Regions from separate parts of the Desulfovibrio sp. 86 genome, predicted to be linked through region 1. Evidence: riboswitches for the same ligand, from Rfam matches in the RefSeq annotation. Region 1 holds a riboswitch; each other region holds the start of a gene.
The links. Region 1 has a riboswitch for cobalamin ahead of DESU86_RS07080 (sirohydrochlorin cobaltochelatase). Riboswitches for the same ligand answer to the same signal wherever they lie in the genome.

Region 1 (3,687 bases):
CCTCTCAAGCGCATTCTCCAGGGCATATGGGCGCTGTTTGCGGGATGCGTCCCCACAGGGCCCGGGCGTGGCGTAAAATGTCTTGCCCTTGTTGTGGCCTTTGCCGTGCAGGGGGGCATACTGGCCTTTATACTGGGCACCTAGAGCAGATCAACTTTGAAATGAGAAGCATTTCAAATTTTCATTCAGCCGAAAAATGCGATTCGCGGCTGAATCCACGCCACGTTGTGGCGCGCTGCACGAAAGTGCAGCGTTAGAGCATTTATACTTTCTCAAAGGTAAAATGCTCTAGGCCGGAAGCCCGCTCGTCATGCGGCGCGGGCTTTTGCATCCATTGGCGCTCTGTCGTTGCGGCGCCACACTGTTTCAGTTTGACGAGGTTTCGCGGTGGGCGTCGTCCTTGACCTGCCGCATGTAGTTGTACACGGTGTAAATGGACACGCGCATGGCCTTGGCCAGATACTGCACCATTCCCTTGATGAGAAAAGCCCCTTCTTCATCCATGATGCGCACAAAGTTGAGTTTTTCTTCCCGCGTCATGGTGGCGGGATGCTTGCCCGCCCGCCGTATGGCCGTCTCGATGATGGCGTCGCTGGTTTCGCCAAGGCAGGAGGGGAAGGCCTCGCTCATCTCCTTGCCGGGGGCGTTTTCAAAGCGCAGCAGGGCATGCAGCACACCCTGAAAGCGCTCCAGATCCGTCAGGTCAAAGTGTATGCACACAGCCCCGATGACCTCGCCCTCACTGGTGCGCAAAAAACTGATGGATGACTTGAGCGTCTGCCCTGAAGGCGTTGTGGCGGCATAGGCTATGATGTCCTGCACATTGTCGCCGCCCTGACGCCACGCCTTGGTGACCATATTGGTGGCCGGAGCGCCCACATTGCGCCCGGTAAGGGAACCTTCGATGTGGATGATGGAGTGCTCAAGGTCGCTGAAGTCGTGTACCGCCACTTCGCAAAAAGGCCCCAGCGTTCGGGCCACCATACCGGCCATGCGTTTGGCGTTGGCAAAGATGGCCTGGGTTTCCGCCATGCGGCAATGGGTTTTTTCCACATCCTGTGAATAGATGCGGGCGCTTCTGGTGGTACGGCGGGGGGCGGCAGCGGGCCGCGGTGGAGATATCTTGCGACTTTGCTTGGGCATGTGGGCCTCCCGTGGGTCACAGCTGCTCATCATGTCCGACAGCGGTGCTTTGCTATAGAATTTTATGTAGGCTACATGAAAAAAACACTATTGTGTACCCCCAGACTCCGCAAAAAAACGATAAAAACCGGTGATACGCGGCGTAAAACGCCGTATCGGGAGATTCCGGGGCGGGCTGACCCAAGGCTCTGGAAAAACGTGGGGACTGCGCCGGAAGGCCATGGCGTGGGGGCGGATAAAACAAAAGCCACCCGCACGCGGGTGGCTCAAAGGCGTAAAGGTACCGTTCCTGTGTGATGCGGCTGTGCGGCCCCATCGTGCATGCGGAAAAAGTGCTTTTGCGGGGCTTTACGGCTTTTTGGGTTCCTTGGTCAGGTCGTCGGTGCTGTCCTTGGCGTGGCGCACAAGAATGGCGGCAGCGCCGGGGGTTTCGCCAAGGCCTTTGATGTGGGTGTCAACCTTGATGCCGGCCTTTTTAAGCTGGGAAGCCCAGGAGTCGTCCTCGTCGCCTGCAAGGTCGTTGCGGGCATGGTCGCCAGCCACCAGCATGAGGGGGGCGATGACGACGTGCTTGACCTTGGCGGCCTTGAGTTCCTTGAGCAGGTCTTCAATGCTGCGCGCGCCTTCCACCGTGGCCATATGGATGTTTTTGTCCGTGGCCGTGAAAACAGCGCGCACGCCTTCAAAGGCCAGGTCTGCGCGGCCATGGCTCTGGCCGTGGCCCATGAGCACAAGGGCGGTGTTTTTGCCGCGCTGGCTTTTGGTGTCGGCCAGAATGGCGGCCAGAAGTTCCTGGGCGTCAGGCTTGGACTCAAGCATGGGGCGGCCCATAAAAACAGCCTCAAAGCGGCCGGGGTTCTTGCTCACGTCAAGCAGCACGGCCCGCTCAAGCTCGGTAAATTCTTCACCGGCCAGAACATGCAGGGACTGCACGCGCACAACCTTTACGCCGTCCTTGGCCAGTTGGGCCATGCCGTCGCTGATGCTGCCCACAGGATGTCCCTGTGCGGCCAGTTTTTTACGAATGATCTGTGATGTGTAGGCCCAGACCACAGGCGCGCCGGGAAAGGCTTTTTTAAATTCCGCGTCCACAGCCTTGAAGGCGGGCTGGGCTTCGGGAACGCTGGTGCCGAAGGCCACCAGCAAAATGCCTTCCTTGGGGGCAGCGGCATCTGTGGCGTAGCTTGTGCCGTGCACGGCAAGCGCCGCCAGCAGCAGCAGGACGAAAAGCAGCGGGCGAAGCCCGACGTGTGACAGGATGCGCGGCATGGCAACCTCCTCAATATCGCGTTGAAAGGTTCGCAAAAGGGCTGTGGCCCCGGCGGGTGTTCGGACTTGAGGGCTGTGTGGCCGCAGGGCCAGCGCCTTGGTTTCGCCTTCACCGCTTGCGCGATTGGCTGTCAAACGCCGCCCATCCTGAGCAGGCGAAAAGAAACCTTGTCCCCTCTTACCGCAGCGCGACTGTTTTCGACTTGCACGAAATTCCCCGCCAAAGGGATACAGGACAACAGGGCGCGTCAAATGTCAAGGAGGGCGGGAGGTTGCGCCAGCCGCCACATGAGGTCCTGCACAGGGGCAGCAGCGCGGCCTTCTTGGCCGTTCAGGCCGTATTTTTCCTTGTTCTTCCGGCAAATTTCTGCTACATATGCGACCTCCCTTTGAAAAAGGGAAATCATGTTTGGAGGCTGGACATATGGCAGGCTTGGAAACCGGGCACGAAACCGAAATGAATTTCGAGAGTGCTCTCGAAAACTACCTCACTTCCGATTTTGGCGACCTTGAAGAAGGCTCTATCACCAAGGGCGAAATCGTTCGCGTGGACGAAGACAATGTGCTGGTGGACGTGAACTTCAAGTCCGAGGGGCAGATTCCCGCGGCTGAATTTCGCGATGCTGCCGGCAACATGGTCGTTGCCGTGGGCGACAAGGTGGACGTGTACGTTGTTCGCAAGAACGAAAACGACGGCACCATTACCCTTTCTTTTGAAAAGGCCAAACGCATGCAGGTTTTCGACCAGCTCGAAGACGTGCAGGAAAACAACAGGGTCATCACGGGCCACATCGTACGCCGCATCAAGGGCGGGTACACCGTGGACATCGGCGGAGTCGAGGCATTTTTGCCCGGTTCTCATGTGGATCTGCGTCCCGTGCCGGACATGGACGCCCTGGTCAACCAGGAGTTCGAATTCCGCGTGCTCAAGATCAACCGCCGCCGCAGCAATGTCATTGTTTCGCGCCGCGTGCTGCTTGAAGAAGAACGCGATTCCAAGCGCCAGGATCTGCTGCGCACCCTCGAAGAAAATCAGACTGTGCAGGGCAAGGCCAAGAACATCACCGAATACGGCGTGTTCGTTGACCTGGGCGGCCTCGACGGCCTGCTGCACATCACCGATATGAGCTGGAAGCGCATTCGCCATCCCAAGGAAATGATCACCATCGGTCAGGAACTGACCCTGAAGGTGCTTTCCTTTGACCGCGAAAACAACAAGGTTTCCCTGGGCCTCAAGCAGCTTGTGCCCGATCCGTGGCAGGATATTTCCGCCCG
Region 2 (3,687 bases), 1.4 Mb from region 1:
ATTGGGGAATATGGGGATACTTTTTGCGCAGTTCGTCAAGAAGCTCGGCACTGACACCCTCGCCTTCCTTGCGGCCGCACCGTGGGCAGCAGTCATTAATGACGCCCACATATCCGCACAGGGGATCACGATCAAGCGGATGGTTGACCGAGCCGTAACCCACGCCATGGTCGTGCATGAAACGGATAATGCGCTCAAAAGCTTCAGGATTTTTGCAGGTATCGCCATCAAGCTCCACATAGGTGATATGGCCCGCGTTGGTCAGCGCATGGTATGGAGCCTCAATCTCGATTTTTTTAAATGCCTTGATATGGCAGTACACGGGCACATGGAAGGAGTTGGTATAGTAATCCCTGTCCGTAATGCCGGGAATGCTGCCGAACTTGCCCTTGTCCAGAGAGACAAAGCGGCCACTGAGGCTTTCCGCCGGAGTCGCGATGAGCGAGAAGTTCAGCCCTGTCTTTTCCGACTCGTCATCGCAGCGCTTGCGCATATGGCTGATGATTTCAAGGCCGAGCTTCTGTGCCTCTTCACTTTCGCCATGGTGCTTGCCAAGCAGGGACATGAGGGCTTCAGCCAGGCCGATGAAGCCCATGCTGAGCGTACCGTGCTTCAGGACCTCTTCAATGCTGTCGTCCCAGCCCAGCTTATCGGAGTCAAGCCAGATGCCCTCGCCCATGAGGAAGGGGTAGTTGCGCACCTTTTTGGAGCTCTGAATTTTGAGCCTGTGCATAAGCTGGCGAAAAACCAAATCAATCCTGTCGTCCAGCAGAGCAAAGAACTTTTTGACGTCGCCTTGGGCTTCAAGGCCCAACCGGGGAAGATTGACCGAGGTAAAGCTCAGGTTGCCGCGTCCGCAGGTCACCTGCCTGTCCTTGTCATAGACATTGCCGAGAACCCGCGTGCGGCAGCCCATATAGGCCACTTCGCTGTTGTAGTCGCCCGGCTTGTAGTACTGCAGGTTGAACGGAGCATCCAGAAAACTGAAGTTCGGGAACAGCCGCATGGCTGAAACCTCGATGGCCAACTGAAAAAGGTCGTAATTGGGATCTTCTTTGTTGTAATTGACCCCGGACTTCACCTTGAAAATCTGCACGGGAAAGATGGATGTTTCCCCGTTGCCGAGGCCCGCCTTGGTGGCCTTGAGCAGGTTCTTGGTCACCATGCGCCCTTCGGCGGAGGTGTCAGTGCCATAGTTGATGGAACTGAAAGGCACCTGGGCCCCTGCGCGCGAATTCATGGTGTTCAGGTTGTGGATAAGGGCTTCCATGGCCTGATAGGTGCGCCGCTCGGTATACTTCAGGGCTTCCTCAGCGGCATAGGCATGGGCTTCACCCAACATGGCCTTCTGTTCCGCTGCGACGGCCTGATCAAGTTTGCGGCCAAATTCTTCCATATTGCCAAGGCGCGGGCACAGTTCAACGCTGGCCAGCAGTTTTTCGGTAAAAGCCGCCGAGTCCTGGGCTTTCATATGCATGGCAATACGTACAAAGGAGCTAAAGGCCCTTTCGTATTCCTTGCGATACGTTTTAATGACGCCTTCGCTCATGGCGAAGTCGAAATGCGGCACACTCTGACCGCCGTGCATTTCATTCTGGTTGGCCTGGATGGCTATGCAGGCCAGAGCCGAATAGCTTTCAATGGCGTTGGGTTCGCGCAGATAACCGTGCCCGGTGGAAAAACCGTTTTTAAACAGCGGGATAAGGTCTATCTGGCAGCACGTTTCCGTGAGCATGTAGAAATCTTTGTCATGAATATGGATGTCGCCATTGATGTGCGCGGCCGAGGCATCCTTGGGCAGAATGTAGTTGTCGATAAAGTACTTGGACCCCTCGGATCCGTACTTGAGCATGGTGCCCATGGCGGTATCGCCGTCAATATTGGCGTTTTCGCGCTTGATGTCTTCGTGAAGGGCAGGAGAATACGTAAGCTTTTTATAGATATCCATGAGATACGATTCCGCATTACGGATTTTCGTATGCTCGGCGCGGTACAGGATGTATGCCTTGGCCGTCTTGGCGTAGTCGTACTGGATCAGCGTTTCTTCAACAAGATCCTGAATTTCTTCAACGTGCTTGAGGCTGCGGGCATCCAGCTTTTTGCAAACTTTTTCAGTTACGAACAAAAGGTCTGTAGGGGACATATCCTCACCGCCAACGGCCTGATTGGCCTTGGTAATGGCGTTGAGAATCTTGACAGAATCAAAAGGCACTGCCGTGCCATCGCGCTTAGTGATGCTGGCGGGCATGGAGGAAGACTCCCATAACAACTGTGAAAAAAACTGTGAAAAAAGTTCGTTCGCATAACGAACGAAGGGGACACCAGTAACGTATGGGGCGGTAAAGTAAACCCAGGGGCAAGCCTGTAGCCGGGAACAGGTCGTTCCCGCAAAGGATTGGCCGGCAAAGGCCCCGTGCCGACAATCCATAGTATGACTGTTAGGGATTATACCCGACAGCCGTTGGGTATTGTTGAAAGCAGGTCTTCCGGCTTGCCAACCGCCTTTCGGCCTTCCCAGGGCATTGCCCCAGTGGCGCATGAAGAAAGGCGGCGTTTGTGCGGCTTACGGCGGCGGGTCCGCTCCCGTTTTTCACGGGATTCTCTATTAAGCCCATAGGGCGCTTTCAATGTCTAGAAAATCTCAAAAGAACTGCATCCTGTCAATTGGGGTAAGCAAAAAAGGCTTCCTAGTCACGTAGGAACAGTGCAGTTTTTATTGATAAATTTTATTATAAAGCGTTCATTCAAACCTGAAAAAAGGCCGCAAAAAAGTACTGGGCGCGAGCTATACCCTGCCCGAAAATACACTGCCGGAACCGCCATTGAAAGTTCCGCAGCCTTTTATATGTTTGGCTGATGACTCCCTTGGTGCGAGCAACAATCTAGCGCACTGCCCTGACGATTTCAAGGCTGTTCAAACCCTTGGCTACTGCGGCTTTGCAGATGCGGCCTCTGGAAAACCGCACCATTTGCCATTTTTACAGGGGCATATTTTTTTAAGAAATATTACCAAGAAGCGTGAAGACAATTCATAATATACAATAAATTCAGTTAAATATACGTAATTAACTGGCAAAATGATCTTGTCCCGGCCGTATAAACATGGGCATGCCGCACGTATCGGTGATGCCTGCACTCCCCCCTGTCCCGTGACGCAGGCATGCTCCTCTGCGCAAGCCCACGTGCCCTCCCGCGAACCCCCGCGCGCAAGGCGTTCTGACTGAAAGACGCGGCCCTTGGCCTCCTTTTTCACCATACCAACATACAGATACAGTAAGAGTTTTAGGGGGTGGGGGCGTGGGGGAGGAGACCCTTTTGCAAAAGGGTCCCTCCCCCACAAAAAAACTTCAAACGGTTGCTCCCAGCCATCAGACAAAAACCTCCGGCCCTGGGGCCGGAGGTTTTTTGTCAGTGTGTGTCACAGGGCTCGTGTGTACTCTCAACCCTGCCCGGGTTGCTGTCAGGGCAACAGTACAAGGTTGTAGACATCGGCCTCGTCCAGGTACTTTTTCGCCACTGCCTGCACCTGGGCCGGGGTCAGCTTTGCGGCTTTTTCTATGAGCTGCCGCTCAAAATCATAGGGCCGCCCCAGCAAGGCGTCGCTGGCAGCATCCGCCGCCCGTGATCCAAGGCTCTGCCGGTCACGGTAGTACGCGCCCAGCAGCCGGTTGGCCCCGGCTTCCAGCA
Region 3 (3,687 bases), 1.1 Mb from region 1:
GGTACTCGCCGCCCTGCGGCACCACAGCCGCCAGCCGCGCGCGCTGGCGCGGCTTCATGTCCACGAGGGACCTGCCCTGAAGAAAAACCTCCCCTTCCTGCGCGTGCAGCACGCCGGAAAGGCTGCGTAACAGCGTGGTCTTGCCGCTGCCGTTGGGGCCAAGCAGGGCCAGGCATTCACCGCCCCGCGCCGCAAAACTCACGCCCTGCAATACTGGCCGCCCCCTGTAGCCGGAGCGCAGGTTGCGCACCTCAAGCATGGGCGGGGTCGCCGTAGCGGACGGGCCGCCGCTGGCGGGCCTGGCCTCGAATGGGCTGGCGGCCTGGCTTGTGCCCTGGCCTGTGTCCTGGCTTGACGCAAGGCCAGCGGGCGTGGCATCGGGCGCGGGCGCTCTCTGCGTCATGTCCGCCTCCGCACCAGCAGGGCAAAAAATGGCCCGCCAAGAAGCGCGGTAACCACGCCCACGGGCAGTTCCTGTCCGCCGTCCAGCACACTGCGGGCCAGCACGTCGGCCCAGACCAGCAGCACGCCGCCGCCAAAAAACGCTCCGGCCAGCAGGGGGCCGTGACCGCAGCCCAACACAAGGCGCAGCACGTGCGGCACCACCAGGCCCACAAAGCCGATGACCCCGGCCACCGCCACGCAGCCAGCCGTCATGCAGCTTGCCCCGGCCAGCAGCCAAAGCCGCGCGCGGCCCACATTCAGCCCAAGCTGGGCGGCCTGCTCGTCGCCCATGGTCAGAACGTCCAGCGCGCGCCAGCCCAAGGCCACAGCCAGCAGGCCAGGCACGAACGTCGCCAGCAACAGGGGCAGACTGTCCCATCCGCGCCCCTGAAATGACCCCATAATCCAGAAAACAATGCTGGTTACGGATTCCTCATTGAGCGCCTTGATCAATGCCACCAGCGCGCCCAGAAAGGCCGCCACGGCAATGCCCGCAAGTATGACGCTCTCACGCCTGAAGCCGCCGTCGCCCCTGCCGAGCCACAGGGCTCCGGCCAGGGCCAGCAGCGCGCCCGCCAGGGCCGCCGGAGCCACCAGGGCCGCAGGCCCCGGCAGGGAAATATGCACTGCCGACAAAAGGCCGCTCAGGGCTCTGCCCGCAACGCCGCCAAGGGCGATGGCGATGCTTGCGCCGCAGGCCGCGCCCGCCGAAATCCCCAGGGTAAAGGGGTCGGCAAGAGGGTTGCGCAAAACCCCTTGCAGGGCCACGCCCGCCACGGCCAAAGCGCCGCCGCACAGGGTCGCAAGGCACACGCGGGCAAGGCGTATCTGCCCCACCACCAGCATGAGCGACGTATCCTGCGGCGGCGCGGCCAGCCCCAGTTGCGCCGCCAGGGCGTGAAAAACCTGGCCCGCCGCCAGCGGAACCGGCCCGGGCAGGCAGGCCAGCGGCAGGGAAACAAGCCACAGCGCCGCCAAGGCCGCGAATGCGGGCCACAGGCGCACGGATGACAACCCGGAGGGAGAAGAGGAATGTGATGTCGCGGTCATGCCCGCCCTTTGAAGGCCCCGCGCAGAGCGCGTGGGCATAAAAAAAGCCCCTTCCCGCATGAAACATCTGTTGCTTCATGAAGGAAGAGGCCCGTATTTCCTCAATCCTGCCGACAAAATCCCGTTGCCGTGGCGGCTCATGCCGCTGCCATGCACACCCTGTTTACCGCGTGAAATACTCGCGCATGGCAGGCAAAAGCCTGTCTGCACGCATTTCGTTGCAGGGATTTTCAGTAAAATCCCTACAGAGCCGTTAATTCATTTCATCCGTTAACGGCTCTTACCAAAGGCGGGGCATGGGGCAAGGCAGGTCTTCCGGCTTGGCTCCCTCTCACCGGCCTTCCCGTTTCCAGTGGCGCTGTGTGGTGCGAGGTTGGCGAGCCTTACGGCGGCGGGTCCGCTCCCGCTTCTAACGGGATTCCCTTTTCAAGCCGGGCAACCCGGCTACCATTGCCGCGCCTACTGTAGGCGGGGGCGGCAAGCCTGTCAATGCCGGGCGGGCTGGCCAGAATCACAGGGCAGGCGGCCCTGCGCCATGGGCGGCCTGCAACCGGGCTGGCAGCCGTCTAAGCTGCAAAACATTCCGCCAGTCCACGCCGATGCCCCAACACTCTTCAGTTTTTCTCAATCCAGATAATGCTGGCCTGGCGGCCCGAAGCTCTGGCGCAACGGTAGGAGAAAAACTGGTCGTTGTTGCTGGCGGTGCAGATATCCAGACCAAAGATATTGCGTGTCGGAATACCCGCCTGCACAAGCTGGTGGCGGGTCAATCCCCAAAGATCCATGGTGCGGCTTTCTTCGTCAAACCAGGGCACGAACTGCGGCCCCCATTCCTTGTCAAAATTGATGAATTCCGCCTTGCCAGGGCCAAGGCTCGGCCCCCGGACGGCAAAGACGTCCTGCGGCCTGAGGTCATAGTGCTCGCAAAAGCGCACCACGCCTGAAAGAGGAAAGTCGCAGCGGTTGCCGCGCCAGCCAGCGTGCATGGCCGCCACGTACCTGCCGCTTTTATGCGCCAGCAAAATGGGCTGGCAGTCCGCCGTCTTGATGAGCAGGCCCAGGCCGGGTTCGGTCGTGGCCATGCCGTCCCCCTCTTCCACCGCCACCGCGTCGCAGGCCACAGGGGTCGGCTCAAAGGCCATGACATCGCCGTGCACCTGCTGCAATTCCGCCCAGCGGCGCAAGCCCTGGGATTGCAGGTCCGCCAGCAGGCTCTCGCGGTTGGCCGCCACCAGGGCCGCGTCGTCCCCAACGCTGAAGGAAATATTGCCGCCGCCGTACTCTCCACGGCACACGCCGCCGGGGCGGGTCTGAAAGGCGCAACGCACGGAATCCAGGCCGGGAAACACAAAGGGGATATAGCTTATAGGCACAACAGACGCTCTTCGGTGCATAGATGGTGAACCCGCTGATCCCAGGGGGCCAGGGGCAAGGGAGGGACAAGCTGAAAATCGAAACAGAAGCCCACGCGTGGACACTCAAGCCCGGCCTGTAAAAACCGGTCATAATACCCGCCGCCGTACCCGAGGCGGCCGCCTTCAAGATCAAAAGCCAGGCCGGGCAGCACCATCAGCGAGGGGGCAAAGGCCGCGCCGCCCGTCGGAGAGCAGGCCCTGCCAGCGCCAGCGGACACGTCTTCAGGGCCAAAACCCGGCAGGTCCGCTTCCGGCTCAACAAGACCAAAAGGGCCGGGCCGCAGTTGCTCGCGGCTGGTGCACGCCACAAAATCCATAAAGCCGGGTTGTCCGTGCCGGACGCGCGGCAGCCAGAGGGTGCGCCCTTCACGCCATGCCGCTTCCAGCAACAGGCCGGTGCCAAGCTCGTCCTTGACGCCCACGTAAAGCGCCACTGATGAAGCCTGACGCCAGCAGTCCGCCCGGAGCAGTTTTTCCTGCGCCGCCACTGCCCGCTCACGAGCAAGGTGCCGGGACTGCTCACGGCGAAGCCTGGTCATGCGCTCGCGCAGAGCCTGTTTGCGCGTGGCCACCGCTTCCGGCGGCAGCGGCCGCACGGCCTTCACAGGGGGATTTTCACTCATGCCGGGCCTTTCCTTATATGCTGAAGTATGGCAGCATTATTGCAGCGTCAATATAACAAAGGACACCCCACCATGCCAAGCTCTACCGCCCAGGACTACCTCTGGATCGCCGTTGGCGATATACATGATGAAACCGAGCGTTTTGCCAAGATTCC

Region 2: linked by a shared signal. The riboswitch ahead of DESU86_RS01105 (anaerobic ribonucleoside triphosphate reductase) and the one ahead of DESU86_RS07080 (sirohydrochlorin cobaltochelatase) in region 1 are both predicted to bind cobalamin.
Region 3: linked by a shared signal. The riboswitch ahead of DESU86_RS11630 (FecCD family ABC transporter permease) and the one ahead of DESU86_RS07080 (sirohydrochlorin cobaltochelatase) in region 1 are both predicted to bind cobalamin.

Annotation. Positions count from the first base shown of each region.
Region 1 is NZ_LR738849.1:1,699,729-1,703,415, forward strand. It holds gene DESU86_RS07070 (hypothetical protein) at 1-144, shown strand, start outside; gene DESU86_RS07075 (helix-turn-helix transcriptional regulator) at 367-1,143, opposite strand; gene DESU86_RS07080 (sirohydrochlorin cobaltochelatase) at 1,492-2,412, opposite strand; cobalamin riboswitch at 2,447-2,670, opposite strand; gene DESU86_RS07085 (30S ribosomal protein S1) at 2,837-3,687, shown strand, end outside.
Region 2 is NZ_LR738849.1:266,244-269,930, forward strand. It holds gene DESU86_RS01105 (anaerobic ribonucleoside triphosphate reductase) at 1-2,248, opposite strand, end outside; cobalamin riboswitch at 2,460-2,641, opposite strand; gene DESU86_RS01110 (hypothetical protein) at 2,823-3,035, shown strand; gene DESU86_RS01115 (M16 family metallopeptidase) at 3,461-3,687, opposite strand, start outside.
Region 3 is NZ_LR738849.1:2,837,046-2,840,732, reverse strand. It holds gene DESU86_RS11635 (ABC transporter ATP-binding protein) at 1-259, opposite strand, end outside; gene DESU86_RS11630 (FecCD family ABC transporter permease) at 400-1,494, opposite strand; cobalamin riboswitch at 1,783-1,962, opposite strand; gene DESU86_RS11625 (polyphenol oxidase family protein) at 2,109-2,867, opposite strand; gene DESU86_RS11620 (5-formyltetrahydrofolate cyclo-ligase) at 2,858-3,532, opposite strand; gene DESU86_RS11615 (metallophosphoesterase family protein) at 3,605-3,687, shown strand, end outside.